Regions from separate parts of the Ensifer sp. EB106-03-01-XG145 genome, predicted to be linked through region 2. Evidence: riboswitches for the same ligand, from Rfam matches in the RefSeq annotation. Region 2 holds a riboswitch; each other region holds the start of a gene.
The links. A riboswitch is a leader RNA that binds a small molecule or an ion and turns the genes downstream of it on or off. The one in region 2 is predicted to bind cobalamin.
Positions count from the first base shown of each region.

Region 1: it holds a riboswitch for cobalamin, as region 2 does, so the genes downstream of both, bluB (5,6-dimethylbenzimidazole synthase) here and cobU (bifunctional adenosylcobinamide kinase/adenosylcobinamide-phosphate guanylyltransferase) in region 2, are expected to answer to the same signal.
Region 3: it holds a riboswitch for cobalamin, as region 2 does, so the genes downstream of both, AC3WWH_RS04180 (aromatic ring-hydroxylating oxygenase subunit alpha) here and cobU (bifunctional adenosylcobinamide kinase/adenosylcobinamide-phosphate guanylyltransferase) in region 2, are expected to answer to the same signal.
Region 4: it holds a riboswitch for cobalamin, as region 2 does, so the genes downstream of both, nrdH (glutaredoxin-like protein NrdH) here and cobU (bifunctional adenosylcobinamide kinase/adenosylcobinamide-phosphate guanylyltransferase) in region 2, are expected to answer to the same signal.

Region 1 is NZ_JBYTEC010000010.1:80,036-87,551, reverse strand. It holds gene AC3WWH_RS22340 (helix-turn-helix transcriptional regulator) at 1-57, shown strand, start outside; gene AC3WWH_RS22335 (acyl-homoserine-lactone synthase) at 200-841, shown strand; gene AC3WWH_RS22330 (DUF2865 domain-containing protein) at 969-2,075, shown strand; gene bluB (5,6-dimethylbenzimidazole synthase) at 2,132-2,827, opposite strand; cobalamin riboswitch at 2,874-3,085, opposite strand; gene AC3WWH_RS22320 (SDR family oxidoreductase) at 3,227-4,039, opposite strand; gene AC3WWH_RS22315 (phytanoyl-CoA dioxygenase family protein) at 4,127-5,320, opposite strand; gene AC3WWH_RS22310 (LacI family DNA-binding transcriptional regulator) at 5,425-6,444, shown strand; gene AC3WWH_RS22305 (sensor domain-containing diguanylate cyclase) at 6,419-7,516, opposite strand, start outside.
Region 2 is NZ_JBYTEC010000016.1:77,938-85,453, reverse strand. It holds gene AC3WWH_RS27270 (cobyric acid synthase) at 208-1,665, shown strand; gene AC3WWH_RS27265 (class I SAM-dependent methyltransferase) at 1,818-2,444, shown strand; gene AC3WWH_RS27260 (adenylate/guanylate cyclase domain-containing protein) at 2,485-4,716, opposite strand; cobalamin riboswitch at 4,960-5,108, shown strand; gene cobU (bifunctional adenosylcobinamide kinase/adenosylcobinamide-phosphate guanylyltransferase) at 5,545-6,072, shown strand; gene cobW (cobalamin biosynthesis protein CobW) at 6,072-7,136, shown strand; gene cobN (cobaltochelatase subunit CobN) at 7,238-7,516, shown strand, end outside.
Region 3 is NZ_JBYTEC010000001.1:862,563-870,078, reverse strand. It holds gene AC3WWH_RS04190 (glycoside hydrolase family 25 protein) at 1-910, shown strand, start outside; gene AC3WWH_RS04185 (FAD-binding oxidoreductase) at 915-2,009, opposite strand; gene AC3WWH_RS04180 (aromatic ring-hydroxylating oxygenase subunit alpha) at 2,011-3,255, opposite strand; cobalamin riboswitch at 3,360-3,568, opposite strand; gene AC3WWH_RS04175 (DUF6656 family protein) at 3,882-4,481, shown strand; gene AC3WWH_RS04170 (L-threonylcarbamoyladenylate synthase) at 4,561-5,535, shown strand; gene AC3WWH_RS04165 (FAD-binding oxidoreductase) at 5,680-7,113, shown strand; gene AC3WWH_RS04160 (DUF1217 domain-containing protein) at 7,184-7,516, opposite strand, start outside.
Region 4 is NZ_JBYTEC010000002.1:308,370-315,885, reverse strand. It holds gene AC3WWH_RS10090 (ABC transporter substrate-binding protein) at 1-440, shown strand, start outside; gene AC3WWH_RS10085 (ABC transporter permease) at 649-1,563, shown strand; gene AC3WWH_RS10080 (ABC transporter permease) at 1,565-2,386, shown strand; gene AC3WWH_RS10075 (aspartate/glutamate racemase family protein) at 2,392-3,129, shown strand; gene AC3WWH_RS10070 (LysR substrate-binding domain-containing protein) at 3,087-4,031, opposite strand; gene AC3WWH_RS10065 (hypothetical protein) at 4,162-4,473, shown strand; cobalamin riboswitch at 4,763-4,987, shown strand; gene nrdH (glutaredoxin-like protein NrdH) at 5,284-5,505, shown strand; gene nrdI (class Ib ribonucleoside-diphosphate reductase assembly flavoprotein NrdI) at 5,518-5,934, shown strand; gene nrdE (class 1b ribonucleoside-diphosphate reductase subunit alpha) at 5,904-7,516, shown strand, end outside.

The sequences.
Region 1 (7,516 bases), on a different contig from region 2:
TCCAACACGCAAGCGGTCGCCCAGGCCGTCCGCCATGCGCTGATCCCCACCGTTTGACGCAGCTCGCGCCAATGCCCTCCCAAAACCCCTCGAAATCTAGTGGGAAATATCGCTGATTTAAACTGTCACTACCGACAGTTACGCGACCGCCGCCAGCCTGACAGCATCCGCCCATCCCAAGACAAGGATGGAGAAAAAGATGATCAGGATCCTGAACGGAAAGACCCGAGCACAGCACCCGCAGGCCGTCGACGACATGTTCCGGCTGCGCAAGCGCGTCTTCCACGACTTCCTGAAGTGGGACGTTCAGACGGACGGCGCATGGGAAATCGACAACTACGACACGGCGAACCCGCTCTACGTGCTATCCTACGCTCCCGACGGCCGGCTGCGTGGCTCGCTGAGGCTGCTGCCGACGCTCGGCCCCAACATGCTGGACGATACCTTCCCGATCCTGCTCGGCGACAATCCGGAAATCCGCAGCGCCTCGGTGTGGGAATCGAGCCGCTTCTGCATCGAGCCCGAGATTTCGCAGGACCGCGCCTCCAATCAGGTGACGATCGCCGCCGCCGAGTTGATGTGCGGTGTCGGCGAACTCGGTCTCGCCTCCGGCATCAGCCACATCGTCACGGTCACCGACGTGTTCCTGGAGCGCATGTTCCGCCGCATGGGATGCCCGGGCGAGCGCATTGCCGAACCCCATCGCATCGGCTCGGTCTTCGCCGTTGCCGTCGCCTGGGAAGTGACTAACGACCTGCTTCAGCGCATGAAGGCCATTGCCGCCATCGAAGGCACCGTTCTCGAACGCCCGATGTCGCTCGAAACCGCCCGCGCCGCTTGAATGCCATCGCCGGCCGGAGCCGTTAACGCAAACCGCCGCTTGTCGTTGCACGATCACCGACAAGCTCTATGATGGAGGTGAAACAGGAATTGCCGCTGGCAGCCGCCCATATCAGAAGGCCGGCATCATGCGGCATCAGGAAGAGACTTCGCCCGTGTTCCCGCGCTTGAAACACGTCGCTGTGGTGCTTGTGCCGCTGGCCCTGGTCGGTGCCGATCCTTCGCTGGCATCGACCGTGTGCGACCGGCTGAATACCCGGCTTGCGCAACTGCCCGACATGGTCGCCACCACTGCGGATGCCCGGGACTATGCCAGCGCCATCTCACGACAGAATATCGAGCTGCGCCGGGCGAAGAACGACCGCCGCCGCGCGGGCTGCGGTGGCGGCAGCGTCGTCACCTTCGATGGCGGCGACCCCGACAGCTGCGGGGAGCTCGACAGCCTCATAGCCGAGATGGAAGACAATCTGCGCATGCTGAAGTCGGAGCGCGAGCAGATCGTCGCCGGCGGCAGCGAAGACAGTCGCCGCCGTATCCTTGCCGCGCTTGAAATCAACGGCTGCTACAGCGACAGCGAAGAATTCGCGAGCGTCGAGCCCGAAGAGCCCGAAACGCACCGCAACATCATTGCCGACCTGCCACCTGACGACGCCTACGGGCCGATGCTCGGGCATGGCGAAGACGGCTATGCGCCGCAGGATGGCTACTATCGCGGAACACTCAGGACCATGTGCGTGCGCACCTGCGACGGCGCTTTCTTCCCGATCTCCTCGGATGCGACGCCGGCCGACTTCCCGCGGGACGAACAGGCCTGCCGGGCGCGCTGTCCTGGCGCCGAAACCGAACTCTACTTCCACGATATCAACACGGAAGAGAGCGAACAGATGGTCTCGGCCGTGACCGGGTTACCCTATACCGAAATGCCCAATGCGTTCGCCTATCGCACACGCGGCATCAGCAAGCCCGGCATGTGCGGCTGCCAGATACCGCAGACTGCCGCAACCTCACCGAAAACGACCGGCACCAAGATCGGCGACGATCAGTCATCCATCGTCGTGATCGAAACCAAGAAGCCGGCGGACACCACGACCGCCACGGCGCCGGCCGAGGAGAGGCCTTACGACCGGTCCAAGAGCAAGGTGCGCGTCGTCGGTCCGACCTTCCTGCCGCAGGAAGAAACCTCGATCGACCTGAAGCACCCGAAGGGACCGGCCTATCAACCGGTCCAGAACTGAACCCGGCGCCGCCTTAAAGCGCGTCGCGATCGCTGCGCACTTTTGCGCGACGGGCTTTAGGAACTCTCGCTGCAGTTCCCCCAGCCTTCCTCAAACACCAGTTCTTCCAGCGGCAGGCGTTGCCGCCATCCCTTCACCGCCAGTTCGGGCTGCTGGTAAAGGCGATCGACATAACCGAGGCAGAGCCAGGCGACGATCTCGATATGATCGGGAATGCCGAGGATCGCCTTGATCTCCGCCTCGTGAAAGATACTGACCCAGCCGACGCCAACGCCTTCGGCTCGCGCCGCAAGCCACAGGTTCTGCACGGCACAGACCGTCGAATAGACATCCATCTGCGGATTGTGCGTCCGCCCGAGAACGACGGCGCCGCCGCGTGTGCGGTCGCAGGTGACGCAGATGCTGAGCGGTGCCTTGCGAATGCCTTCAAGCTTCAGCGAGCGGTATTTGGCCTGCTGCTCTGCCTCGAACATCAAGGCGGCCTCATCATTGGCGCGGTGAAACGCCTGCCAGACGCGCTCGCGCGTTTCTGCCCCCCGCACCAGTACGAAATTCCAGGGCTGCATGAAGCCAACCGACGGCGCGCTGTGCGCCGCGGCAAGCAGGCGTTTCACCAGATCGTCGGGAAGAGGCTCGGCCAAGAATTCGTCGCGCACGTCGCGGCGTGTTTCGATGGCGCGGTAGACGGCCTCCCGCTCGTCCGGCGAAAAGGCACCGGCAGCCGCAAGGCCGCCCTTCTGTTCAGTCAGCATCGTTCGATCCCCAACAATGCGAAAACCTCCCGCCGTCCGCGCGGGGTTCGGTCTATCTCGCCAGGCCGGTCTTCTGACTTCGGTTCAACCGGTCGCCTCACCTTCCCAGATCGATTGAGGATCCAGTGGCAAAGCCTTGAATCAATTCAAGGCACTTCTAGAGGCGACCGTCCCCGTCACAGCGTTGGGCACGTTCCGGAATGACACCGGATTCCCGATTCTCCCGCTCGCGCGGGCACCTGACGGCGTCATAAGGGCACAGCCGCCAAGGAAAGACAAGCGCCCGTCAGAGCGGGATGAGGAAAAGTGCGCGCGGTTTTCCGCCCGCATTCCGCTCTAACTTTTGAGGATCGATCACGTTTATGATTTTGGGTCGATCCGACCCAAAATCATCGTGATCTAGAGCGGCGCCACCGGATGCGGCGAACCGTCATAGCCGCCCCAGACCGACTGGTCGAAGCAGATCACCGATCCGGTCATCAGCCCGGATTCCGCGGAAGACAGATAGGCGCAGGCGCGCGCCACCTCCGCCGGATCGACGAGCCTGCCGAAGGGTTGGCTGGCGGCCGCCTTTTCGAGCCAATCCGCGGCAGCGCCGTGAAATTCGCGCTGGATGCGGTCCTCGCCTTCGGAAGCCATCCAGCCGATATTCAGGCCGTTGACGCGGATGCGGTTGCGCAGAAGCGCATAGGCAGTGTTCTTGGTCAGCGTCTCCAGAGCGCCTTTCGACGAGCAATAGGCCGCAATGAAGGGCTGCCCGGCCATTGCCGACATCGACCCGATATTGACGATGGTGCCTTCCGTTTGCTCACGCCGCATCACCTTCACCGTCTCCTGCATCAGGAAAAACGGCGCCCGCACGTTGATGGCGAACATGCGGTCGAACAGTTCCGGTGTCGTGTCGAGGATCGTGCCGCGATCGGTGATAGCGGCGGCATTGACCAGCGCATCGACCCGGCCGAACTCCGCATCGCAGGCGGCAACGACCTTGCGCGCGTCGTCAACCTTTTCAAGATCGGCCTCGACATAGACCACTTTCGCGCCGCTGGCCTTGCCGATTTCTTCGGCCTTCGCCTTTCCCTTTGCGGCGTTGCGCCCACAAATGACGATGCCTGCCGCACCGCGTTCGGCGAATAGGCCGGCGATCGTTGCGCCCAGCCCTTGCGTGCCGCCGGTGACGATGGCGATCTTGCCTTCCATTTGTCCGCTCATTGAAATTCCTCCCTCGGATGATCGTGTAAAACAGGTGCGGCCCCGGGCGAAACGCTCCGGGAGCCTGTCGGATGTGCTGTCGGACCGTCAGCTCAGCTTGCGCTTCGCCTGCGCGTCGAGTGCGGCCTGAAAATCCTGCTCGCTCGTTCCTGCGGTCAGTGCCTCGCGCATCAACTGCGCCTGGGTCTTCGGCGCCAGCCCGCCAAGCGGCGGGTCGCGGTCGAGATTGGTTGGGAAGGAATAGCCCTCGGCGCAGGACGCGATGGCATTGGCCGCTTCCGCATCGGTCAGCTTGCCCTTCGCCAGCAACGCCTTCAAGGCCGGGTAGAGCGTCGCGCTCATCGTCAGCCGATCGACCGTTTCCATCGCCCGGCCAAAGGCCGAGGACACCTGCAGCAGGTTCGCCACGCGGCGGATGTCGGTGGAGCGGTTGTTGCCGGCGGCGTGGAAGAGCGCCGGATTGAAGAAGACGACATCGCCCTTTTCGAGCGGGAGCTGGACATGGTGCTCGTCGAAATAGGCCCGGAACTCCGGCCGATTGAGCGCCAGATAACCCGGCACATAGGTTTGGCTATAGGGCAGGAACAGCGTCGGCCCGCTTTCAAGCGGCATGTCGCAATGGGCGACCGCCCCTTGCAGGGTCAGCACCGGCGAAAGCTTGTGAACATGCGCCGGATAGCGCTCGATCACCGCGGCGGTCTGGAAGCCGAGATGGTAGTCCCGGTGCGCCGATTGTGCCGCGCCGCCCGGATTGACGCGGTTCACCTGCGCCGTCATCTGGTAATTCGGCCCGAGCCAAGCTTCGCTGACAAGCGCGATGATGGCATTGCCATAATAGGCTGCAAAATTTTCCGGCGCCTTCAGGCAGTGCTTTTCCAGCGAGTTCCAGATGCGATCATTGGCGCCGGGCTTGGCAAAATGATCGCCGCCGCCGCTGCTGGTGCGATGCTGTTCCTCGATGATCTCGTCGAAGACGGTGCTCGCGACATCCACCGCGGTGGTATCGGCAAAGGCGCGCTTGAAGACCGCCACACCCGGGCCGGTCGCCAGCGCCTCACAGATTTCGGCAAGCACCGCCCGCCGCGCCTCGGCATTGCCGCAGGCTGCAATCAGCTCGGCGCTGTTGTAGATCAACACGTTCTGGTCGCAGCTTGAAGCATAGGGATAGTCGGCCAGGTTGGTTCGGCGCTCGACCTCCGCGCGGAACGCCTCGATATCGCAGGCCGCTTCGGTGAGCCAGACACGCTCGATCCGCTGCCTCGCACTGTTGTCGGTCTTCATCCCGTTTCCTCCTCCGGAACATCTTGATGGACACGACTATAGGCGGCGGCAAAACATGATATAGAGCAAGAATCCATCAAAAATCCATCAGGAGAGCAGCGGCGGTGGCCCATCCCTTTCTGGTCAAGGACATCGCCTTTCAGGCCGGTCTCAGCACCGCGACGGTCGATCGCGTGCTCAACGAGCGCCCGGGTGTCCGCCGCCAGACCATCGCCAGGGTTCGCGCGGCCATCGAGGAGCTGGAAAAGCAGCAGGCGGGGCTCGACATTCAGGGCCGCAAGTTCGCGATCGATATCGTCATGGAGGCGCCGGAGCGCTTTACGGATGCGGTACGGCGGGCCTTCGAAAGCGAAGCCATGACGCTGGCGCCGACGATCTTTCGCTGCCGTTTTCACTTCGCCGAGACCATGCGCCCGCAGGACATCGTGCAACTGCTCGACCGCATACGCCTGCGCGGAACCGACGGGCTGGTATTGAAGGCGCCGGATGTGCCCGAGATCGTTGGCGCCGTCGCACGCTTCGAGACAGGCGGCATTCCCGTCGTGACGCTGGTGACCGACCTTCCCAACTCCCAGCGCACCGCCTATGCGGGCGCCGACAACCGGGCGGCCGGAGAAACGGCTGCCTATCTGATTGGCGAACGCTTTGCAGGTGCCGCGGCCACGGTCCTCGTGACGCTATCCAGCGGCCGCTTCCGCGGTGAGGAAGAGCGCGAAATCGGCTTTCGCCGAGTGTTGCGTCAGCACTATCCGACAATCAGGATCGTCGAGATCAGCGAGGGGCATGGTCGCGATAGCGAAACCGGCGCGCTGGCGGACGCAGCGCTCGCCGCCAACCGCGACATCAATGCCGCCTATTCGATCGGCGGCGGCAACCGCTCGGTGCTCGCGGCCTTCGATCGTCTCAACCGTGACTGCGCGCTCTACATCGCCCATGATCTCGACGATGACAATCTGGCGCTGCTGCGCGCGCGGCGCATTCATTTCGTCCTGCATCACGACCTGAAGACCGACGCGCGCACGGCCTTCCGCACGATCATGCTTTACGGCCGCGTGCCGTCCGCCGCAGTCGGCCCTCAGCTTTCTGCCGTGGTGGTCATCACGCCCTATAACGTACCGGAGTAGAAAAATCGCCCGGGCCGCTTGGCCCGGCGGTTGGCTGCTCGCCGGAGGTATCGTCCGGCAGCACCGTATCGTCAGCGGTCTCGACGCGGTTACGGCCACGTCGCTTGGCAAGATAGAGCGCCTCATCTGCCGCCAGCAGCAAGGCACGCGCGGTCAAACCATGGCGCGGCGCGAAGGCGATGCCGGCGCTGCCGCCGACGACCAGCAGTTGGCCGTTGAACGCAACCGGTGTCTGCGCATCGGCGACAAGACCAGTCGCAAGGCTCCGAGCGTCGGTCTCGCTGCAATCGCCGAGGATGATTGCAAACTCGTCGCCGCCGAGCCGTGCGACAGTACCCTTCGGGCCAGCGCGGTTGCGGAAGCGCTCGGCCATGGCGACAAGGACAGCGTCGCCTGCCGCATGACCATAGCGGTCGTTGACCGCCTTGAACGCGTCGAGGTCGGCATAGACGAGCGTGAACGGGTGCGTCTTCGCCCGCAGCAGCGCCGCCGCCAGCATGTCGTCGAAACCGCTGCGATTGAGCAGCCCCGTCAGCCGATCGTGCTTGGCGAGGTGCCGGTTGAGCGCCTCGCTCTGCTGCAAGGCGGCAAAGAGCGTCGAGAAGCGGAAGGCGACGAACGCCATCAGCAGGGCTGCGACGATCGCCATCACGATGACGCTCGGCAGCAGTTCGGCACGCACGAAACCACCAGGCGATTGCGGCATCCACGCCGCCACCAGACAGGACGCGTCGGAACAGCGGCCGACCGATGTGTAGACGCTGCCCTTCGGCCGCTCGGTCAATGGCACGAAAGCAAGACCCCGGACGCCCAAACGCGCCGCGATCTCTCGCGTCATCTTGGCCGTCACCGGTCGCACCGAAACCATGAGCACCGGCGCCCGGCGCTCCGCTGGAACGACCAGCGTTTCCGGGATGACCGCCTGCACCACCGCAACGCTCATGCGCCCGTCGATCTCGCGCAAGTCCACGGCGTGGATCCCGGGGACGGACGGCATCAGCGATTGCGGGTCGGGCGTCACGACATCCAGCGCGTAGGAGCCGCGGCTGTTTCTGAGCACGTTATCGTAACG
Region 2 (7,516 bases):
GTTGCTATGCCGTTGATATAGGTGTGCGCCGCAACAAAATGAATGCCAAACTCGCCACGTGATGTCGCATTTTGGCTACCAGCCGCGGCATTTTCGACAAGCCTTGCGAAAGGCCGAAACAATGCGTGAGAAGCCTCGCTCAATTGCGGCGAAATCGTGTCGAAACAGACCTTTGCCGCTGACCGTTTCAGTGTTACCGATGGCCGCATGACACGCAGGATCATGTTGCAGGGAACCGGCTCGGATGTCGGAAAATCGGTACTGGTGGCGGGGCTCTGCCGGCTCGCCGCCAATCAGGGCTTAAAGGTCCGGCCGTTCAAGCCGCAGAACATGTCGAACAACGCCGCCGTTTCCGACGACGGCGGCGAGATCGGCCGGGCGCAATGGCTGCAGGCGCTGGCCGCGCGCGTGCCGTCGTCCGTGCATATGAACCCGGTGCTTCTGAAGCCGCAGTCCGATGTCGGCAGCCAGATCGTCGTGCAGGGTAAGGTGGCGGGGCAGGCCAAGGGGCGCGAATACCAGGCGCTGAAGCCGAAGCTGCTTGGCGCCGTGCTGGAAAGCTTCGAACAGATCTCGGTCGGCGCCGATCTCGTGGTCGTGGAGGGCGCAGGCTCGCCGGCCGAGATCAACCTGCGCGCCGGCGACATCGCCAATATGGGCTTTGCGACACGCGCCGACGTGCCGGTCGTGCTCGTGGGCGATATCGACCGCGGCGGGGTGATCGCCTCGCTCGTCGGCACCCATGCGATCCTTTCGGATGAGGACCGGCGCATGGTGACCGGCTACCTCATCAACAAGTTTCGCGGCGACGTCACGCTGTTTGACGACGGCATCGCTGCGGTGAACCGCTTCACCGGCTGGCCTTGTTTTGGCGTCGTGCCATGGCTGAAGGCAGCAGCCAGGCTGCCGGCAGAAGATTCGGTCGTGCTGGAGAAACTAGCGCGCGGCGAGGGACGGGCGCTGAAGGTTGCCGTGCCGGTGCTGTCGCGAATCGCCAATTTCGATGACCTCGATCCGCTGGCCGCCGAGCCGGAGGTCGATCTCGTCTTCGTCCGGCCGGGCAACCCGATCCCCGCCGATGCCGGCCTCGTCGTCATCCCCGGGTCGAAATCGACCATCGGCGACCTCATCGATTTTCAGGCGCAAGGCTGGGATCGCGATCTCGAGCGCCATGTGCGCCGCGGCGGCCGTGTCATCGGCATTTGCGGCGGCTACCAGATGCTCGGCCGGCGCGTGACCGATCCTCTCGGTATCGAAGGCGGCGAGCGCGCCGTCGAGGGCCTCGGGCTTCTCGACGTCGAGACCGAGATGGCGCCGGAAAAGACGGTGCGCAACAGCCGCGCCTGGTCGCTGGAGCATGACGTGGCGCTTGAGGGCTACGAGATCCACCTGGGCAAGACGCAAGGGGCCGATTGCGACCGGCCTTCGGTGCGCATCGACAACCGTGCGGATGGCGCGCTTTCTGCCGACGGCCGGGTGATGGGCACCTATCTGCACGGGCTGTTCACGAGCGACGCCTATCGCACAGCACTTTTGCAGAGTTTCGGCATCGAAGGCGGGGCGAGCAACTACCGCCAGTCGGTGGACGCGGCGCTTGACGATGTCGCCGGCGAGCTGGAGGCGGTACTCGACCGGCGCTGGCTGGACGGGCTGCTTGGCAGATAGCCGAAGAAGGGGGCGTCAGCGGAGATCGTCGGGATCCGGGCGACAGAAGGGACCAGCCTCAAACCCCAGCATCTTCCACCGTTCCGCTGTAGAATTCACTGGGAAGAAAGGAGCGCTCAACTACGGCCGCGCGCTCGGAGACAGGTGTTGCAATGCAGGACGAAACCAGACGAGCCCATTGGGACAAAGCCTATCAATCGAAAGGCGAAGCGGGGGTCAGCTGGTTCGAAGATGCGCCCGCCGTTTCGCTCGATCTCATCCGCAGGCACGTGACGATCGCCACCGCGTCGCTGATCGATGTCGGCGGCGGCGCCTCGCGGCTGGTGGACGCGCTGCTCGACGAGGGCATGAAATCAGTGACGGTGCTCGATCTGTCGCCGGCGGCGCTCGATGCCGCCAGGGCAAGGCTCGGGCTGCGGGCCGACGCGGTCCACTGGGTTGCGGCCGATGTGACCGCGTGGCGGCCGGATCGGACCTACGACATCTGGCACGACCGCGCCGCCTTTCATTTCCTGACCGATCCGGACGACCGGGCTGCCTATATCGAGCGCCTGACGGCGGCCGTCGCGCCTGGCGGGTACGCGGTTATCGCCACCTTCGCGCCCGATGGTCCGGAGCGCTGCAGTGGCCTACCGGTGGTGCGCTACGATCCGGCGGCACTCGCCGAAGTGATCGGACCGTCCTTCCGGCTTGTCGAGCATGTCAAGCACCAGCACACGACCCCGTGGAATTCGACCCAGGCCTTCCAGTTCAGCGTGCTGCAGCGGGTGACGCACTAGGGCCGCAACCGGTTTGGCGCCTGCGTCGCTTCTGCCATGGCTAGCGCACCTGCGAGAAGGTGAAGGCTCTGTCGCCATGGTACCAGATGAACTCGTTTTCCCGGGCGCTCAGTCCTCCGGGGTTCCGCGAGACCACCCCACAAAGGTTCGTCGTTTTCAGCCACAGGAAACAAACCTCGTCCTTCTCGAACCGGACCTCGACGTTGCTCATCCTGCCGGCGCCGAGCGAAGCCCAGTCTCCCGTCAAGGTGGCGATGCCCTCGGGCGAAACGACAGCTTCATGTTCCTCGCCCGAATCCAGCATGCGTCCACGCAACCGGTGCCCGAAGAACAACGAACGGAGCTCATCGGCTGGCAGCCTGTCGCGAATGCTGACGTCGGTGTTCATCAGGGTCTCAGGCACGCCCGCCAGGCGCAGTCCCTGATAGAGCTTCTCGCTGGCATGCGGCTGCGCCAGGTCCAGCGGCGGGCGCTCTGAAATGCAGACGGGCGTTCCGCCACGGCTGATGCGAAGCGCGTCGTAGCGGGCGACTGCCGCCTCAGCCTCCGCGCGGTGACCGAGATGTCCGGCGGCAGAGGCAAGGAGAAGGAAAGGACCGTCATCCTGGGGGTTGAGCGCGATGCTGCTTCTCGCCGCCGCTGCTGCTGCTTCGAAATCCTCCAGGCTGAACTGCGTCAGGCCGAGGACGTACAGGAAGAAGGACGGGGAGTGCGGATCGAGGCGGATCGCCGTGCGGATATGGGGCAGGGCCTCCGCCGGCCGACCGGCGGATGTCAGCACGAAGGCCGTCAATGCGTAGCTCCAGGAGTCGCCGGGTTCCAGCGCGATCGCTTCCTTGAGGTCTGCGAGCGCGTCGGCATGCCGCCAGTCCACTTCGGCAAGGAGGGCCGCTGCCTGATAGGCGAGTGCCGTCTTATGTTTCTGCGCCATCCGCAGAAACTGCCGCGCCTTGGCTCGCGCCTCGAAGCGCGTGATGCCCAGCTGATAGTGCCAGCGCCACAGATAAATGCGCGCATAGACCATGGCTGCGGCGGCATAGGCACGTCCATAGGCGGGATCGAGCGCAATCGCCTGGTCGAAATAGGGCAGTGCCTTCGCGAAGTCTTCGGGCGTGGTGCGCCGGTGGTGCTCCCAGCCGCGCAGGAACGCATCGAAGGCCGCCGGCACGGTCGTTTCCTTGCGCCCGAAGGCCATCTGCTGGTCAGGATCCAGCCGCAACGCAAGCGCTTCGGCAATGCCGCGCATCACTTCGTCCTGCAGCGCAAAGGCGTCGGTGAGCGATCCGTCGAACTTTCCGGCCCAGACGTGACCGCCATCCAGGGAATCTATGAGCTGCGCATTGATGCGAAGTTGCTCTCCGGCACGCTGGACGCTGCCTTCAAGCACATATCTCACACCGAGTTCTTCCGACACCTGCCTGGCTGTCACCGATCTCCCCTTGTAGGTGAACGTCGAGTTGCGCGCGATGACGAACAGGCCGGAGATCTGGGCCAGTTCGGTGACGAGGCCGTCGGTCATGCCATTGGCGAAAAACTCCTGCTTGGGGTCATCGCTGACATTGGCAAACGGAAGCACGGCGATCGAGGGCTTGTCTGCTTGGCTGAAGTCCACAGCCTGAGCCGGACGGATGTCGGCAGGCGGCTGCCACGGGCGCCACCAGGCGGCGCCGGCGGCGGCTGTGAATGCCAGGGCAGATGCCGCTGCCAGGGCGACCCAGCGTCTTCCACGGTGCGCCCTGGCCTTCGGCTTGCCGGCGTGGGCTTCGTCCAGCCAGAGACGGTAGGTCCGAACCGGTTTTTCGACGTGTTTCAGGCGCTGCTCGCCGAGAAAGACGAAACCGACATCGAGGTGCTTCTCGACCTGGTCGTAGGCGGTGCCGGAGATGACGATGCCGCCCGGTTCGGCCAGGCTCTGCAGGCGCTCGGCGATGATGACACCATCGCCGTGGATGTCGTCGCCCTCGACGATCACGTCGCCAAGATTGATGCCGATGCGGAATTGCAGCCGCCCCGCGTCCACGCCGCGACTTTCAGATTTGGCGCGCTGCACCTCGACCGCACATCGGACCGCCTCGACGACGCTGTGGAACTCGACCAGCAGGCCGTCGCCCATGGTCTTGATCAGCCGGCCGCGATGCGTCTCGATGCTTTGTTCGAATAGTTCGTGCAGGTCGGCCTGAAAGCGGGCGCAGGTACCCTCCTCGTCGGCCTGGGTAAGCAGCCCATAGCCGCAAACGTCGGCAATCATCACGGCGGCGAGCCTGCGTTCCATGTGCCTACCGGATAAACGAAGCCCCTCGGGTCGGTTGCGGGATGGTTCAGCGACCTTTGCACGTCCATAGGACGCGCGGCGCTGCAGTTTAACGCAACATCTGTAATTGCTAAAATATGTTCGTTCGCGATCTGCCATTCGCCTCATGTCCGGTGCGGCTTCGCGCTCGACAAATCGTCGCGCGACGCAAGTCGGCCGGGGAGGTGTCGCAAGCGTCGATTGACTTTGCGGCGCCCGCTTCCTAATCATCGGATGTTGGATGGTTCCCCCTTGTCGTGGCGATCGGGGGGAATAATTGGGAATGTGACGGATGGACCCAAACCGGGCATCCTTATCGCAGCCGACCCCGCGACTGTAGAACGGTCAGGGTTCGCCATCGGGCTCAAATTCAGAGCTGCCAGCCGGTTGCATGGGGCAATCGAGGCAGTGCGGAATCGAGCCGGAAAAGCCACTGGCGTGGCATCGTGATCAGCCGGGTTGGACGCCTCTTCTTCTACGAATCGTCCGCCTTTCATGATGTCGCCCACAGCACCCATGCGTCGGAGACGACGCGCAAAGGTTCGCTGTGGCACTGGAAAGCGCCGGGAAGGTGAGGCGGGCCGCTCGGGTCCTGACATCGGAACCTCGTCCATTCGGGGCGAGGCGATGTGGGGCCCGTGACGCCGTGAGCCAGGAGACCTGCCACCCGACATGGGCATTCCGCCCGAGGAGACGTGTCGTCTCCAACGCCATCACGGAGGTTGTTTTGGCTCTCAGATACTTTCCCGAACGCGCCGCCGGCGCGTCGAACGGCTGTTGCCATCTGCCGCTGACCTTGGCGCGGTCGCGATGAGCAATCCCAGCGCCGGACCGGTCCTGGTCCTCGGCGGCGCCCGCTCCGGCAAGTCCAGCTTTTCCGAGAAGCTCGTCGAAGCGTCCGGTCTCGCCAAACATTATGTCGCCACTGGCCGCGCCTGGGACGACGAAATGCGCGCGCGCATCGATCATCACAGGACGCGCCGCGGCGAAGGCTGGACGACGCACGAGGAGCCGGTCGATCTCGTCGGCATTCTGCGGCGCATCGACGACCCCACCCATGTCGTTTTGATCGACTGCCTGACGCTGTGGGTCACCAATCTCATGCTTGAGGAGCGCGACATCGAGGCGGAGTTCGCAGCGCTCGCCGCCTTCCTGCCGCAGGCGCGGACGCGCCTCGTTTTCGTTTCCAACGAGGTCGGCCTCGGCATCGTGCCCGAGAACCGCATGGCCCGCGAGTTTCGCGACCATGCCGGCCGGCTTCACCAGATCGTTGCGGAGAAATCCGCTGAAGTTTACTTTGTCGCGGCCGGTTTGCCGCTGAAAATGAAGGGTGAATAATGACCACTGCGAGAACCAGCCACGGCAAGATCCCGGCGACCGTCATCACCGGCTTCCTCGGCGCCGGCAAGACGACGATGATCCGCAATCTGCTGCAGAACGCCGACGGCAAGCGCATCGCGCTGATCATCAACGAGTTCGGCGATCTCGGCGTCGACGGCGACGTCTTGAAGGGCTGCGGCGCGGAGGCCTGCACCGAGGACGACATCATCGAACTTACCAATGGCTGCATCTGCTGCACCGTTGCCGATGATTTCATCCCGACCATGACCAAGCTGCTCGAGCGCGAAAACCGCCCGGACCATATCATCATCGAGACCTCGGGCCTGGCGCTGCCGCAGCCGCTGATCGCCGCCTTCAACTGGCCGGACATCCGCAGCGAAGTCACCGTCGATGGCGTCGTCACCGTGGTCGACAGCGCTGCTGTTGCCGCCGGCCGCTTTGCCGACGACCATGACAAGGTCGATGCGCTGCGCGTCGAGGACGACAATCTCGACCATGAAAGCCCGATCGAGGAACTGTTCGAGGATCAGCTGACCGCTGCCGACCTCATCGTGCTCAACAAGACCGATCTGATCGACGCGTCCGGCCTCAAGGCCGTGCGCGACGAGGTTTCCTCGCGCACCAGCCGCAAGCCGACCATGATCGAGGCAAAGAACGGCGAAGTGGCCGCCGCCATCCTGCTCGGCCTCGGCGTCGGCACCGAAAGCGATATCGCCAACCGCAAGTCGCACCACGAGATGGAGCATGAAACGGGCGAGGAGCACGACCATGACGAGTTCGACAGCTTCGTCGTCGAGCTCGGCGCCATCGCCGATCCGGCCGCCTTCATCGATCGCCTCAAGGGCGTCATCGCCGAGCACGACGTGCTGCGCCTCAAGGGTTTTGCCGATGTGCCCGGCAAGCCGATGCGCCTGCTGATCCAGGCCGTCGGTGCCCGCATCGACCAGTATTACGACCGGGCCTGGGCGGCCGGCGAAAAGCGCGGCACGCGCCTCGTCGTCATCGGCCTGCACGACATGGACGAGGCGGCGGTGCGCGCTGCGATTGCTGCGCTCGTCTGATCGTTCATTGAATGAAATGATCTAACGCATTGAAATAACGCAATTCCGGACGGAAGCCGCTTCACGCGTTTCCGTTCGGAATTGCCCGAACGGACAAGATCATGCATCTGCTTCTCGCCCAGAAAGGAACGATCGCCGACGGCAACGAGGCGATCGACCTTGGGCAAACGCCGGCCGATATCCTCTTCCTGTCGGCCGCCGACACCGAGCTTTCCTCGATCGCTGCGGCCCACGGCCGGCGCGACGGAGGCCTGAGTCTGCGCATTGCCAGCCTGATGAGCCTGATGCACCCGATGTCGGTCGACACCTATGTCGAGCGCACGGCACGTCATGCGAAGCTGATCGTCGTCCGGCCGCTCGGTGGCGCCAGCTATTTCCGC
Region 3 (7,516 bases), on a different contig from region 2:
CACCGGCGACCACAACGGCGACACCTTCAACCACTGCAAGACCATGTGGCGCAAATACGCAGTCAGCCGCGAGCTCTACCAGACCCGACGCATGATCGCCCGCACGCACGGGCTGCTGTGGGGTGCCTACCATCTCGCCCGTCCCGGCAATCCCGTCGACCAAGCAAACCATTTCCTCGACTACGCCGAGCCGCGCGACGACGAGTTGATGGTTCTCGATCTCGAGGGCATCGATGCCGAGAAATACATGTCGCTAGAGGATGCCGCGATCTTCGCCGGCCACGTCAAGACCCGCACCGGACGTTATCCGATCCTCTATACCAACCACATCACGGCCAAATATATCGCCGCGCACCGCGCCAAGCACCGGCTGCTGTCGCGCCTGCCGCTCTGGTACGCGCGCTACAAGCCGGATATCCGCCAGGTCTTCCCGATGGGCAATTGGGAAAGCTATGCGTTGTGGCAGTTCTCGTCCGGCATCAATTGCGGCAAGCGGCGTTGCCCCTACCGGGTACCGGGGACGCTCGACGATATCGACGTGAATGTCGCTGCAATGTCGCCGCTGGCGCTGAAAGCGATTTGGGCGCAGGGTGCCTTGCTGCCTGAAAAGCCATTGCCGCTCGCCCTCGTCGCTCAAGCCGAGCAAGGGACGGGCATGCACGCGGTCGCACGGGCGACCGCAACGCTTAGCGAGCCGCTGCTTGTCAGCCGTGCCGGTGCCACGAGCGGCGCCGGCAGCGGCGTCGACATGTTGGTGACAGGCTCGATCGACTTCGCTCGCCACGAGCGCGCCCTACAGGTGGCGGTCGCCGCCGATGACGCGGCACAGGGCGGTTGTGGCAGCGCAGTTGCCAATGCCGACACGCTACGGCGCGTTGCAATCAAGCCTGCGCCCTGCAACACGCCCTGATCCTTCAGGCTTCGATCTGGACATCTCCCAGCGGCCGCGAGCAGCAGGCGAGGATGTAGCCCTCGTCGATCTCGTCATCGAGAATACCGCCATTGTGGTTCATCTCGACCTCGCCCGCGACCTTCATCACCCGGCAGGTGCCGCAGATACCGCCCTCGCAGGCAGCGCCGATCCTCACACCATTGGCACGCGCCGTCTGCAGGATCGTTTGGCCGGGTTTCGCCTCGACCTCCTTGCCGCTCATGGTGAAGGCGACCTTGGCCGCCTGAACCTCACCATCATCGCCGGCACCGGCGCGCACGGCGATCTCTTCCGCGGCAGGTGCTGCCGCCGGCTGGAAGCTCTCCTCGTGATAGCGGGCCATGTCGAAGCCGGCTGCCTTCAGCATCTCGCGCACACCGCGCATGAACGGTTCCGGACCGCAGCAGAACACCGTGCGCTCCTGGAAGTCGGGAGCGAGCAACGGTAGCTTGGCACCGTCGATGCGGCCGCGCAGGCCATGCCAGCCGTGACGCGCCTCGTGCCCCTCGACGATGAAGCCGAGGTTCAGCCCGGACATCTGTGTCGCCAGAACCTCGAGCTCCGAGCGAAACAGAAGGTCGTCCGGCCGGCGAGCACAGGAGATGAAGGTGACATCGGTCTCCGGCACGCAGTCGGCCATCCAGCGCGTCATCGACATCATCGGGGTGATGCCGGATCCGGCGGAGATAAACAGGTACTTTTCGCCGGGATGACGGACGAAGCTGAAATCTCCGAGCGGTCCAAAAGCCCGGAGCTTCATGCCCGGCTTCAGGTGATCGAACATCCAGCGGGTGCCGACGCTGTCGGCCTGCGCCTTCACCGTGACGGCAATTGACAGCGGTCGCGATGGCGTCGACGACAGGGTGTAGGTGCGCATGACCGGTTCGTCGGCGACCGGCAATTCGAGGGTGACGAACTGGCCGGGCAGATAACGAAACCAGGCGGGCTTCTCCGCACGGAAGGTGAAGGTCATGACATCGGCGGTTTCGACAACCGCCGATGTGCATTCGAGCATCTGCTGCCGGTCGATCCAGACATGCAGTTCGTCGAAATGATGGAAGGAGGACGCCATCTGCATGTCAGGCGACCTTTGAGAGCGGAGCCGCATCGCCCTGCAGGCGCTGCTCCATGAACTTGCAGTACCATTCGACGAACTGCATCACGCCACCCTCGTGCTCCGGCGAATACGGACCGGGCTCATAGGCCGGCGAGCGGATGCCGAAGGCATTTTCCTCGACGATCTGGCGATCCTGGTCGTTGGTCTCGGTCCAGACATGAGTCAGATCCTCGAGCGTGTAGTCGACACCTTCGACCGCGTCCTTGTGGACCAGCCACTTCGTTGTCACCTGCGTGAGTTCCGGCCCCAGCGGCAACACGCGGAAGGTGATGGCGTGATCCGAAAGCACGTGGTTCCAGGTCGTGGGGTAATGGAACATCAGGAGCGTGCCGATCTGCTTCTGCCTGACATCGGCCGACAGCGCCCTTTTTACGGCGGGCGCACCCGACATGGTGTAGCTTTCGGCATTATCGACCAGCGGCATGCGCGCGGCGCGGAACTGGCCGGTCGGCGACATCCGGAACTCGCTCGGCAGGCCCTCGGCCTCGCACTTCGCCCAATGGGCGGCAATCACCGGATCGTCCTTGGCGCCCTGCACCCCGGTCGCGGTCGGCGCTTCCGGATAGGTCCGGCAGAGTTCGGGGTGATTGGCGGCGCAGTGGTAGCACTCGCGGTTGTTCTCCCAGACGAGCTTCCAGTTGCCCTTTTCGATGATGGTGCTTTCGAAGGCGACCTTGGTCTCTCCCAGCCGGTGCGGCGCGAGGTAGGGGAATGCCAGCTCGCGGAAGGCGGCGAAATCCGCCGGCGTCTCCGACAGGTTGATGAAGATGTAGCCGCCGACCGTTTCGCAATGGATCTGCTTCAGGCTGTGGGCTGCCTTGTCGAAGTCTTCGCCCATCTGGCGTGCGAAGAGCAGCGAGCCGTCGAGCTCGTAGGTCCATTGATGATAGGGACAGACGAGCTTTGCCGAAGAGCCCTTGTGCTGCGTGCAGACGCGGGAGCCGCGGTGGCGGCAGGAGTTGTGGAGCGCGCGGATCGTGCCCTGGCGATCGCGGGTGATGACGACCGGATAGTCGCCGACCTGGACGGTGAAATAGTTGCCGGCCCGCGGGATTTCGCAATCGTGGCCGATGAACAGCCAATCCCGATACCAGATGTTTTCCAGGTCCTGCCGGTAATAGTCGGGGTCGATGTAGAAGGCCCGATCGAGGCTGTAGCCGTCACGCCGGCCCTTCAGCTTGCGAAGCATATCGGTCTTGGTATCCATGTCCTGTCCTCATGCGCCATGTTTCGGAGAGGCAGGACAGGAACCCGCATGGGCGCACGCCCATGCGTTTTAGGCTCCGATCCGGCTGCCCGCCGCAACCCGTTACGGTTATGTCTGTCAAGGCTGGTTTCCGGGCTCAGGAGCCGTCCTTCGAAGGACCAGCCCGGCGCCTTCCCGGACGGAAAACCGTCCAGTGGCCTTTTGCCGAGGCTTTCGCTCCACCACCGTTGCGGGGGCAGCGCCGGGATTTGACCGGCTTCCCAATTCTCCGCCTTCCCCTTTGGAAGACGACACCTTGAGTAAGGATATGTAAGCGCGGAAGGCGCCTCGGCAGGCGCCGGATAGCGACATTCAATTCCAGAATGACGACACGATCGAAACCGCCTTTTGGAAACGGATGCGAGAATTTTTCACTTTATAAACATATAGATAGATCAAAAATTGGGCAGATGCCGGCTTTTGTGACTGACATGACGCAGACACAGGAAGGCTTCGCCCGTTTGCGACATTCCCATGAATGTGCAGGGGCATCTTCCGCGAACGAAAGGAAATCCTTCATTAACCATAAGCCACTAGGCTTGCCGGCGGACGAAGATGTCCGGCAGGCAGACGGCGCACTGACGATCATGGCAAAGTTCAGATATTACGACGCTGCGGCCGAGAAGCCGCCGGCGGTCATGCCGAAGACGGCCGTGCACACCGAGTTTCTGCGCACCGGCAGGATCAACCGCCGGCAATGGCTGCCGAGCGAGCGACGGTATCTGAGCTACGAAGAAGTCGCGGACAGGACCGGCAAGAAGCTCGCGACCGCCGGTGACACGACGCACAAGCGGATCAACGGCTTTCATGCCTCGATCCAGTTTCCCAAGCTGATTTTTCACCGCACGCTCGTCGGCAAGCCGCATCTCGGCTATTGCCATGTGACGGCGGCGCGGACGGCGGTCACGCCTTCCAAGGACATCAACTGGTCGTTCTACTTCGCCAATTTCTTCAGCGACCTTGGTGATGAGACGCATTTCTTCGACCGTATCCAGAGCGGCTATTCCCGCATGTATTTCGCGGTCGCGATCGAGCCGAACGCCGAAGACGGACAGATGGTCATCAACCGCAACGTCCGCGACAACGGGCTCCTCTTCCGCACGGACGACCCCAAGGTTGCTCTCAAGAACGTGCTGATGCTGGGTGCCCGGGACTCCGCGCTGCGCCGCATTATCCGCAGTCTCTGAGGCAGCAACCGAACGCCCCCAAAAAAATCGTTCTGTTTTCCCGGCACGTCCGTTAAGGAAGCGTCGGAAAGGAAACGGCATGGCAGAGATCATCGACACAGGCAGGGAACCGGACCGCGCGATCGAACGCGCCTGCGCCGTTCTTGCCGAAGGCGAACCGGTCGCGATTCCCACCGAAACCGTCTATGGCCTTGCCGCCGACGCCACCAATCCCGATGCGATCAGCCGCATCTACGAGATGAAGGGCCGGCCGCGCTTCAATCCGCTGATCTCGCATGTCTCCGACATGGCGATGGCCGAGGCCCATGTGCGCTTCGACCCGATTTCCCGACGCCTGGCGGAAACCTTCTGGCCCGGACCCCTGACGCTGATCTTGCCGCAGCGGCCCGATAGCAGCGTGCATGCGCTGGCCTCGGCCGGCCTCGACACGCTTGGCATCCGCATGCCCGACGGCTTTTCGCGCCGGGTGATCGCCCGCTTCGGGCGGCCGCTCGCAGCGCCCAGCGCCAACACCTCGGGCAAGATCAGCCCGACCAGTGCGGTCCATGTCGATGCGGATCTCGGCGAAAAGCTGAAACTGATCCTCGACGCAGGCCCGGCCGAAATCGGCTTGGAGTCCACGATCATCAAGGTCGATGGCGACGAGATCCGGCTGCTCCGCCCCGGCGGCCTCGATGCCGCAGAAATCGAGCGCCTGCTCGATCGTCCGGTGATCCGACCGGAAACGGCGGGAGCAACGATCGAGGCGCCGGGCATGCTGGCCTCCCACTACGCGCCCGGCGCGGCCGTCAGGCTCGATGTTGCCGATGTGCGTGCGGGCGAGGCCTTGATCCGCTACGGCGGCGGCCGGATCGCCGGCGAGGAACAGGCGGCCATCGTTCTCGATCTCAGCCCGACCGGAAATCTTCACGAAGCGGCAGCCAATCTCTTCGACTACATGAAGCGGGCCGACGCCAGCGGCGCTGCGACGATCGCCTTCGGGCCGATCCCTTCGGAAGGATTGGGAGAAGCGATCATCGACCGGCTGCAGCGTGCGGCGGCGCCGCGAGGGTGAGATCGCGTGCGGCTTCTCCTCCGCACCCCGCCCTCACCGGACGGCCGCGATTGCGGTTATGATCGCAGCCGATAGGAACCGAGGATCGTGTCTTCAGATCGACCGATCCGATAGCGCGCTCAAGCGCAGTGCGAAGGCAGACTCATGACGACCCTTCCCTCTCCTGAACTCATCGCCTCCTTCGTCGAGATCGTCGGCAGCGCCAATGCGCTCACCGCCGAAGCGGACAAGGCGCGCTATCTCGTCGAATCCCGCGGGCTCTTTCGCGGCACGACGCCGATGGTGCTTCGCCCCGGTTCGGTCGACGAAGTCTCTCGCATCATGAAACTCGCCAGCGCGACCCGCACCGCGATCGTACCGCAGGGCGGCAACACCGGCCACGTGGCCGGACAGATCCCGCGGGAAGGCAAAGCGGACATCGTGCTTTCGCTCGAACGGCTGAACCGGATTCGCGACGTGGATCCGGTCGGCAACGTGATCGTCGCGGACGCCGGATGCATTCTCGCCGACATCCAGAAGGCAGCGGACGATCACAATCGCCTGTTCCCGCTGTCGCTCGGATCGGAAGGCTCCGCGCGTATCGGCGGCAATCTCTCCACCAATGCCGGCGGCACGGCGGTGCTCGCCTATGGCAACATGCGCCAGCTCTGCCTCGGCCTCGAGGTCGTGTTGCCAACCGGCGAAATTTGGGACGGGCTGCGCCGGCTGAAGAAGGACAATACCGGCTACGACCTGCGCGACCTCTTCATCGGCGCCGAGGGCACGCTCGGCGTCATCACCGGCGCGGTGCTCAAGCTATTCCCGAAACCGCTTGGACATCAGGTAGCCTTCGCCGGTGTCGGCAGTGTGGAGCATGCGCTCGCTCTCTTCGAAAAGGCCGCCAGCCTTTGCGGGCCGGCGCTGACCGGCTTCGAGCTGATGCCGCGCCTCGGCGTCGAATTCACGACGAAACATATTCCCGGCGTTCGCGACCCGATGGACACCGTCCATCCTTGGTACGCGCTGATCGACATCTCGACCTCGGATTCGGCCGAAAGCGCCGAGCGCATGGTCAACGACCTCCTGGAACAGGGCTTTGCCGCCGGTCTCGTCGAAAACGCCGTGATCGCCGCCAACGAGACGCAAGGCAAGGCGCTGTGGCATATGCGCGAAAGCATGTCGCCGGCGCAGAAACCCGAGGGCGGCTCGATCAAGCACGACGTCTCAGTGCCCGTTTCCAGCATTCCTGCCTTTATGAAGGAGGCGGACGCCGCCGTCATGAAGGCGATCCCAGGCGCGCGCATCTGCTCTTTCGGCCACATGGGCGACGGCAACATCCACTACAACATTTCGCAGCCGGTCGGCGCCGACAAGCAGGCCTTCCTCGATCGCTGGCGCGAGATCAACGCGATCGTGCACGGTATCGTTCTGAGATATAACGGCTCGATCTCGGCCGAACACGGCATAGGCCAGCTGAAGCGCGACGAGCTCGCAGAAATCCGCGCACCGATCGAGATCGAGCTGATGCAACGGATCAAGCACGCCTTCGATCCGGCGGGCATCATGAACCCTGACAAGGTGCTGCGCGCCGACCGGTGAAGCGGGCAGTCTTCTGCGGCAGGCTTAAGCACCTGCCGCAAAGGGCTCGCTGCACTTTACGCAACCTGACTCAGCGACCGCCTGCGCGCAACTGCGAGAGAGACAGGAGCGTCTCGGCGCTGACGCCGCCTCCGCCGCTACCGCTGAGGATCGCCAGCCCCGGTGATACGTCCGTGTTGTTTTCGACGTCATAAAGTGCCGTGAACCGCTGCAGGAGCTTCTCGAGCTTCCCGGGATCCTGCAGATCCTTGATGTTGACGACGCGCTCGATATAGGCGGCCTGCGCCTCGATCTTGGCGTTCTGCAGCCCCTCCGGCATGCTGTAGGCCGTCTTGATAACCTGGAACAGGGCGGTCTCGGCCAGGATGTCGTAAGCCGTGTTGATCTCCGGGGCCTTGCGCTT
Region 4 (7,516 bases), on a different contig from region 2:
GGTCGCCGGCCGTCGCCGCCGTCCGTTCCAAGGGCATCGCCTGCAAGTACCAGCCGCTGAAAGAAGGTTATCGCGCCTGGGGCGGCGGCCTCGGGCTTGCCGCCCATCTCCAGGGCGCACAGCTCGACGCGGCTTATGAGTACATCAACTGGTACCTCTCCGGCTGGGTCGGCGCCTACCTCAACCGTCAGGGCTACTACTCCGCCGCGATGGAGACCGCCAAGGGCTTCATGTCCGAGGACGAGTGGGGTTTCTGGGTGGAAGGCAAGCCCGCCCAAGGCGACATCCTTTCGCCGGAGGGCAAGATCATGGAGAAAGCGGGTGCGGTGCGCGACGGCGGCTCGTTCGAGGAACGCATGGGCAAGGTCGCCTGCTGGAACTCTGTGATGGACGAGGACCGTTACATGATCAAGCGCTGGAACGAGTTCATCGCGGCGTAATCGCCGGCGCGGAAGCGCCCCCTCACCCTAACCTTCTCCCCGCAGGTGGGGAGAGGGGACGTGCCACATCGGCCGGCCGAGCGTGCACATAGGCGATCAAGAATGAGCGGGACGGCGACGCATCTCCCTTCTCCCGCAAGCGGCGAGAAGGTGCCGGCAGGCGGATGAGGGGCGGACCCCGATCGCAGAAATCCAGAGAGGAACGACGATGGCGACACTTGCGACGTCCCAGCCAGGGGAAATCAGGACAGAGAAGGCATCCCGTCGCCGGGGCGCTCCGCGCGCGCTGGCCTCCCATCTCCAGGCAACCCCTCTCCTTTTGATCCTCGGCTTCTTCTTCGTGCTGCCGATCCTGACCATCATCGTCGTCAGCTTCTGGGACTATGACTTCGCCGGTCTCTATCCGGACTTCCTGACGATGAACTACGCCGATACGCTCGGCTCGTGGGTCACCTGGAAGACCTATCTCAACACGCTGAAATTCACCGCCCTCGTCTGGGCGCTGACGCTCTTAATCGGCTTCTGGGTCGCCTATTTCCTCGCCTTCCATGTCCGCACAACGACCATGCAGATGGTGCTGTTCCTCGTCTGCACCGTGCCGTTCCTGACCTCGAACATCATCCGCATGATTTCCTGGATCCCGGTGCTCGGCCGCAACGGCCTTGTCAATTCGACCCTGATCGAGCTTGGCCTGATCCCACAGCCGATCGAGTGGCTGCTCTACTCCGACTTTGCCGTGGTGCTTGCCATGGTGCATCTCAACACGCTGTTCATGGTCACGCCGATCTTCAATACGCTGATGCGGATCGATCGCTCGCTGATCGAGGCGGCGCGCGACTGCGGCGCTTCCGGCGGCCAGATCCTCTGGAACGTCATCCTGCCGCTCGCCAAGCCGGGCATCGCGATCGGCTCGATCTTCGTCGTCACGCTCGTCATGGCAGATTTCTCAACGGTGCAGGTCATGTCCGGCGGCCAGAGCGCCTCCGTCGCGCTGATGATGAAGAACCAGATGTCGCTGCTGCAATATCCGGCAGCGGCCGCCAATGCCGTGGTGCTTCTGATCGTCGTGCTCTTGATGGTCGCCGCGATCCTGCGCGTCGTCGACATCCGCAAGGAGCTTTGACATGAACCACGAGAGACGCGGCAAGGAATTCTACCTGCTCGCAATCTTCTTCACGCTGTTCGTGCTGTTTCTCTACGGCCCGCTGTCGGCCGTGCTGATCCTGTCCTTCCAGGGACCGGACGGCGGCCTGACCTTTCCGCTGAACGGCCTATCGCTGCACTGGTTCTACAACCTGTTCGAACGGCAGGCGGTCGGCGACTTCGGCGCCTCATTCCGGCGCTCCTTTACGCTCGGCCTGATGGTAATGGCGGTCAACGTCGTGGTCGCCCTGCTTGCAGGCCTTGCCTTCCGCCGACGCTTCCGCGGCGCAACCGCGCTCTTCTATCTCACCGTCGCAAGTCTCGTCGTGCCGTCGATCATCATCTCGCTCGGCATCGGCGTCGTCTTCCAGCAGTTCGGCCTGAAGCCCGCCTGGTACTCCTCCGGCTTCGGCGCGCATCTCACCTGGACACTGCCTTTCGGCGTGCTCATCATGTTTGCGGTCTTCAACCGGTTCTCACCGGCCTACGAAGAAGCGGCGCGCGATCTCGGGGCGACGTCCTGGCAGACCTTCCAGCACGTTCTCCTGCCGATGATCGCGCCAAGCCTGATCGGCGTCGGCCTCTTCGGCTTCACGCTCTCCTACGACGAATTCGCCCGCACGCTGATGACTTCGGGCAGCTACAACACTCTGCCACTCGAGATCTACGGCATGACTACGAATGTGACGACGCCGGTGCTCTATGCGCTCGGCACGGTCACCACCCTCTTCTCCTTCACCATCATCCTCGTCGCGCTCGCAGTCATTCTGACCTTGCGACGCCGCCAGGCAAAGCTGAGCTAGGCTAGATGCGCATCCTGATCATCAATCCCAACACCACCGCGTCGATGACGGCCAAGGCAGCCGCGGCCGCTCGGACTGTCGCCAACCCTGCCACGGAAATTCTCGCGCGCACCTCCAGATCGGGACCGGCCTCGATCGAGGGGCATTATGACGGCGCCGTCGCCCTGCCGGGCCTGCTCGCCGAAATCCGCGACGGCGAGGCCGCAGGCGCCGATGCCGCGGTCATCGCCTGCTTCGACGACACCGGCCTCGAGGCGGCCCGTGCGCTCGCCCGCATACCGGTGGTGGGGCTCTGCGAATCCGCCGTCGCGACCGCTGCCATGCTGGCGCAACGTTTCACCGTCGTCACCACGCTCGAACGGTCACGGGTGCTGATCGAGAATCTCGTCCGGCATTACGGCATGGGCGACCGGGCAAGGGTCCGCGCCGCCAACATCCCGGTGCTCGAACTGGAGGACAAGGCATCAGACGCGCTCGCCAAACTCCGGCGCGAGATCGAGCTGGCGCTCAATCAGGATGGCGCAGAAGCGATCGTGCTCGGCTGCGCCGGCATGGCCGATCTCGCCCGTGCGCTCCAAGCGGACTATGACGTCCCTGTCATCGACGGCGTTTCGGCCGCGGTCAAACAGGCGGAAGCACTCGTGTCACAGGGACTTATGACCAGTAAGCGCGGGGCCTATGCGTCGCCGCTCAGCAAGCCCTATTCAGGTTTCATGAGCGCGCTCGCTCCGACCCCGGCTTGAGGTGATGCCGACCTGGAATCGCCCACGACGGTCGCCAGCAGCGCATTCGATGCATCGGCCTCGGCAATGATCCACTCGCGAAAGGCCTGGATCTTCTTTTGCCGCCGGTGGCTCTGCGGGTAGACCAGCCAATAGGCCCGGCCGTCCTGCACCACATGGTCAAACGGCCGGATGAGTTTGCCGTTTCTGAGTTCCTCCAGCAGGAAGGTCGAGACGGCGATGGCAATGCCGTGATCCGCAAGTGTCGTGGCGACGTCCATCGCCTGAACGTCGAAGATCAGTTCGGTGCCGTTGCTCGCCGGTGGTTCCACGCCGGTTTCGATCATCCATCGCCGCCACCAGCTGGCGTTACCGAAGCGCCGTACGCGCAGAACGTCCGAGGGATGCTTGAGCTGGTGTTTCTCCATGAAAGACGGTGTGCAGACCGGCATGTAATCGATAGGGAAGAGCGGAAACACGTCGTTGCCGGGCCAGTCGCCGTTGCCGCTGCGCACCACGAGGTCGATCGCATCACGCTTGAAGTCGATCAGTTCGGTCGACATGTGCACCCGGATGCTGATGTTCGGATGGGCCGTCTGAAACGAGGCGAGCCGCTGACCGAGCCAGCTCGAGACGACGGTCGGTAGCACGGAAATGTGCAGGTGGTGCTCGGTCATGTCGGCGATCTCGGAAAACGCAGCCCCGAGAAGATCGATCGCCTCGGTCACCTTCGGCGCCAGTTGCCGCCCGGCCGCCGTCAGCCTCACCTCGCGCGGAAGACGAACGAAGAGCGGCGTGCCGATGCGCTCCTCCAAGATCCGGATCTGGTAGCTGACCGCCGCCTGCGTCATGCCGAGCTCGTCGGCGGCGCGGGTGAAGCTCAGATGTCTGGCGGCCGCTTCGAAGGCGCGCACGGCACTCATGGGAGGAATCTTGCTCATGGTTCTGAGATAAGCATTCTTTATGCCTGCATGCGAGAAATCGCTTTGCGCGAAGCAGCAAAAATCCTCACTTTTTTTCGCGAACACAACAGCAAAAACAAAGAGGATAGCAATGCTTAGCGCAGTGCGATCAACGATCCTTCATGCCCTGAACTGGGCCGGCAACGCACTCAACCCGACCATCGCCATCGATACGTTCAGCGAATTCCAGCTGAAGGATATCGGCCTCACGCGGGATCACGAGACCGTCCGGGCGCGCATCGACGATGGTGCCGATCCGTGGCATTGGCCGACGGACGGCAATCCGCGCAAGTCACCGCCCTCGCCGGAGCGGGATTGCGGCGACGCGCCGCAAATGGCAAGGGCTTCGCCTCGAGCCCAGCCCGGAGAAAACAAAGACGTAAGCATGTCGCTCTGCGATTGACGGAACGCAGAGGCAAGAGACAGCGCAGTTGTCGTGATCTGCCACCTGCCAGCCCGCGGACCGAATTCGAGAGCGATCCGGCGTGGCGTTTCTGAAAGCGGCGTGCCGGAGCCTCTTCGCAAGTGATCGGCAACGGAGCAAGCGCCGGGCTCGAAGCCGAGAAGCTCTCCACCCACAGGTTTCGCCGCATCCCGCGGTTTACTCCTTGTTATCCACACGGCGAAAGAAATCACCTTCTCTCCCCGGCTTCAGGCACCTCGAACCTATTGACGCAGATTTGCGATGAACTACTATATCTAGTGTTCGAGGTTCTCTCGATTCGCAGGGATTGAGAGCTAAGACGGGAATACGGTGCGTCGGCGAGTTTTCGCCAGGCTATGCCGTAGCTGCCCCCGCAACTGTAGACGGCGAGCGACTGTCCGGAATTGGACCACTGAGGCATGAGGCCTCGGGAAGGTCGGGATGGAAGCTGAGACCCGTGAGCCAGGAGACCTGCCTCGAGCAACAAACGTCCACGGGCGGGGTGTCCGGAGAGGTTGAGTTGCGTGCGGCAGGATGAGCCTGCCTGATCGTCTCGACATCTCCCCGGCAGCCTGTCGAAAGCTTCGGGGTGAAGTCATGTCCGCGTCATTGAAATTCTATCGCTCGCCAATCAAGAGGCGCGGTTTCCCGCGCAACTGACGAAGAGGCATGCCCGGGCGTCCAGATCCGAGCGAGCCACAGCCATGACAGCCCTGCATTTCGCCGGATCGCGGTTGCGTGTCCGTGCGCCTTCTCATGCTCTCATCCAGCCGACCAAACGAGGAAGAAATGAACGTTACCGTCTACAGCAAGCCCGCCTGCGTCCAATGCACCGCGACCTACCGGGCGCTCGATCGCCAGGGCGTCAACTACGAGATCATTGATATCTCCATCGACCAAGACGCGCTCGAAACGGTCAAGGGCCTCGGCTACATGCAGCTTCCCGTCGTCGTCGCCGGCCCCGAACACTGGGCGGGTTTTCGCCCCGACAAGATCAGCGCGCTTTCCTAGAGGAGACAGGCGGTGGGCCTGATCGTCTATTTTTCCAGCCGCTCGGAAAACACCCATCGCTTCGTCGAAAAGCTCGGCCTTCGCGCAGCGCGCATACCGCTCAAGGAAAGTAAGGCTTCACTTACGGTTTCCGAGCCCTTCGTGTTGGTCGTGCCCACCTATTGCGGCGACGACGGCCGGGGCGCCGTGCCGAAACAGGTGATCCGCTTCCTCAACGATGCGGGCAACCGCTCTCACATCCGCGGCGTGATTGCTGCGGGCAACAGCAATTTCGGCGCGACCTACGGGATCGCCGGCGACGTCATCGCGGCCAAGTGCCGGGTGCCCTACCTCTACCGGTTCGAGCTGCTCGGAACCGAGGAGGACGTCGCCAATGTCAGAAACGGGATGGAACGATTTTGGACGTCTCAACACTCGAACGCCCCCTGAAGGCGACGGAAGCAGCGCTCGACTATCATGCGCTGAACGCGATGCTGAACCTCTATGATGAAGAGGGGCGCATCCAGCTCGACAAGGACCGGCTGGCGGCGAAGCAGTACTTCCTCCAGCACGTCAACCAGAACACCGTCTTCTTCCATAACCTCAGGGAGAAGCTCGATTATCTGGTGACCGAGGGCTACTACGAACAGCAGGTGCTGGATCAGTATTCCTTCAACTTCGTCCGCGACCTCTACGACCACGCTTACGGGAAGAAGTTCCGCTTCCCGACTTTCCTCGGCGCGTTCAAATACTACACGTCCTATACGCTGAAGACCTTTGACGGAAAGCGCTACCTGGAGCGCTACGAAGACCGCGTCTGTATGGTGGCGATGACGCTGGCGCGCGGGAACGAACAGCTTGCCCGCGATCTCGTCGACGAGATCATTTCCGGCCGTTTCCAGCCGGCGACGCCGACCTTCCTCAATGCCGGCAAAAAGCAACGCGGCGAGCTCGTCTCCTGCTTCTTGCTTAGGGTCGAGGACAATATGGAAAGCATCGGCCGCGCGATTAATTCCGCGTTGCAGCTCTCCAAGCGCGGCGGCGGCGTGGCGCTGTCGCTCACCAACATCAGAGAGATGGGCGCACCGATCAAGCAGATCGAAAACCAGTCCTCCGGCATCATCCCGGTGATGAAGCTCTTGGAAGACAGCTTCTCCTATGCCAACCAGCTTGGCGCCCGCCAGGGAGCAGGTGCTGTCTATCTGCATGCCCACCACCCGGATATCATGCGCTTCCTCGATACCAAGCGGGAAAATGCCGACGAGAAGATCCGTATCAAGACGCTGTCGCTCGGCGTCGTCATCCCGGACATCACCTTCGAGCTCGCCCGCAACAACGAGGACATGTATCTGTTCTCGCCCTATGACGTGGAGCGCGTCTACGGCGTGCCGCTGACCGAAATTTCGGTGACGGAGAAGTACCGCGAGATGGTCGAGGATGCTCGTATCCGCAAGCGGAAGATCAAGGCGCGCGATTTCTTCCAGATCATTGCCGAAATCCAGTTCGAGAGCGGATACCCCTACATCATGTTCGAGGACACGGTGAACCGGGCGAACCCGATCGCCGGGCGCATCACCATGAGCAACCTCTGCTCGGAAATCCTGCAGGTGAGCGAGGCGAGCGAATTCAACGACGACCTCTCCTACGCAAAGATGGGCAAGGATATCTCTTGTAATCTAGGCTCGCTGAACATTGCCGCGGCGATGGACAGTCCGGATTTCGGCCAGACGATCGAGACCTCGATCCGCGCGCTCACCGCCGTCTCCGAAATGAGCCACATCTCTTCCGTGCCTTCGATCGAGAAGGGCAATGACGACAGCCATGCGATCGGCCTTGGCCAGATGAACCTGCACGGCTACCTCGCCCGCGAGCGCGTCTTCTACGGCTCCGAGGAAGGCATCGATTTCACCAACATCTATTTCTACACGGTGACCTATCACGCCATCCGCGCATCCAACCGGCTGGCGGTCGAGAAGGGCGTGACCTTCAAGGGCTTCGAGAACTCGAAATATGCGTCCGGCGAATATTTCGA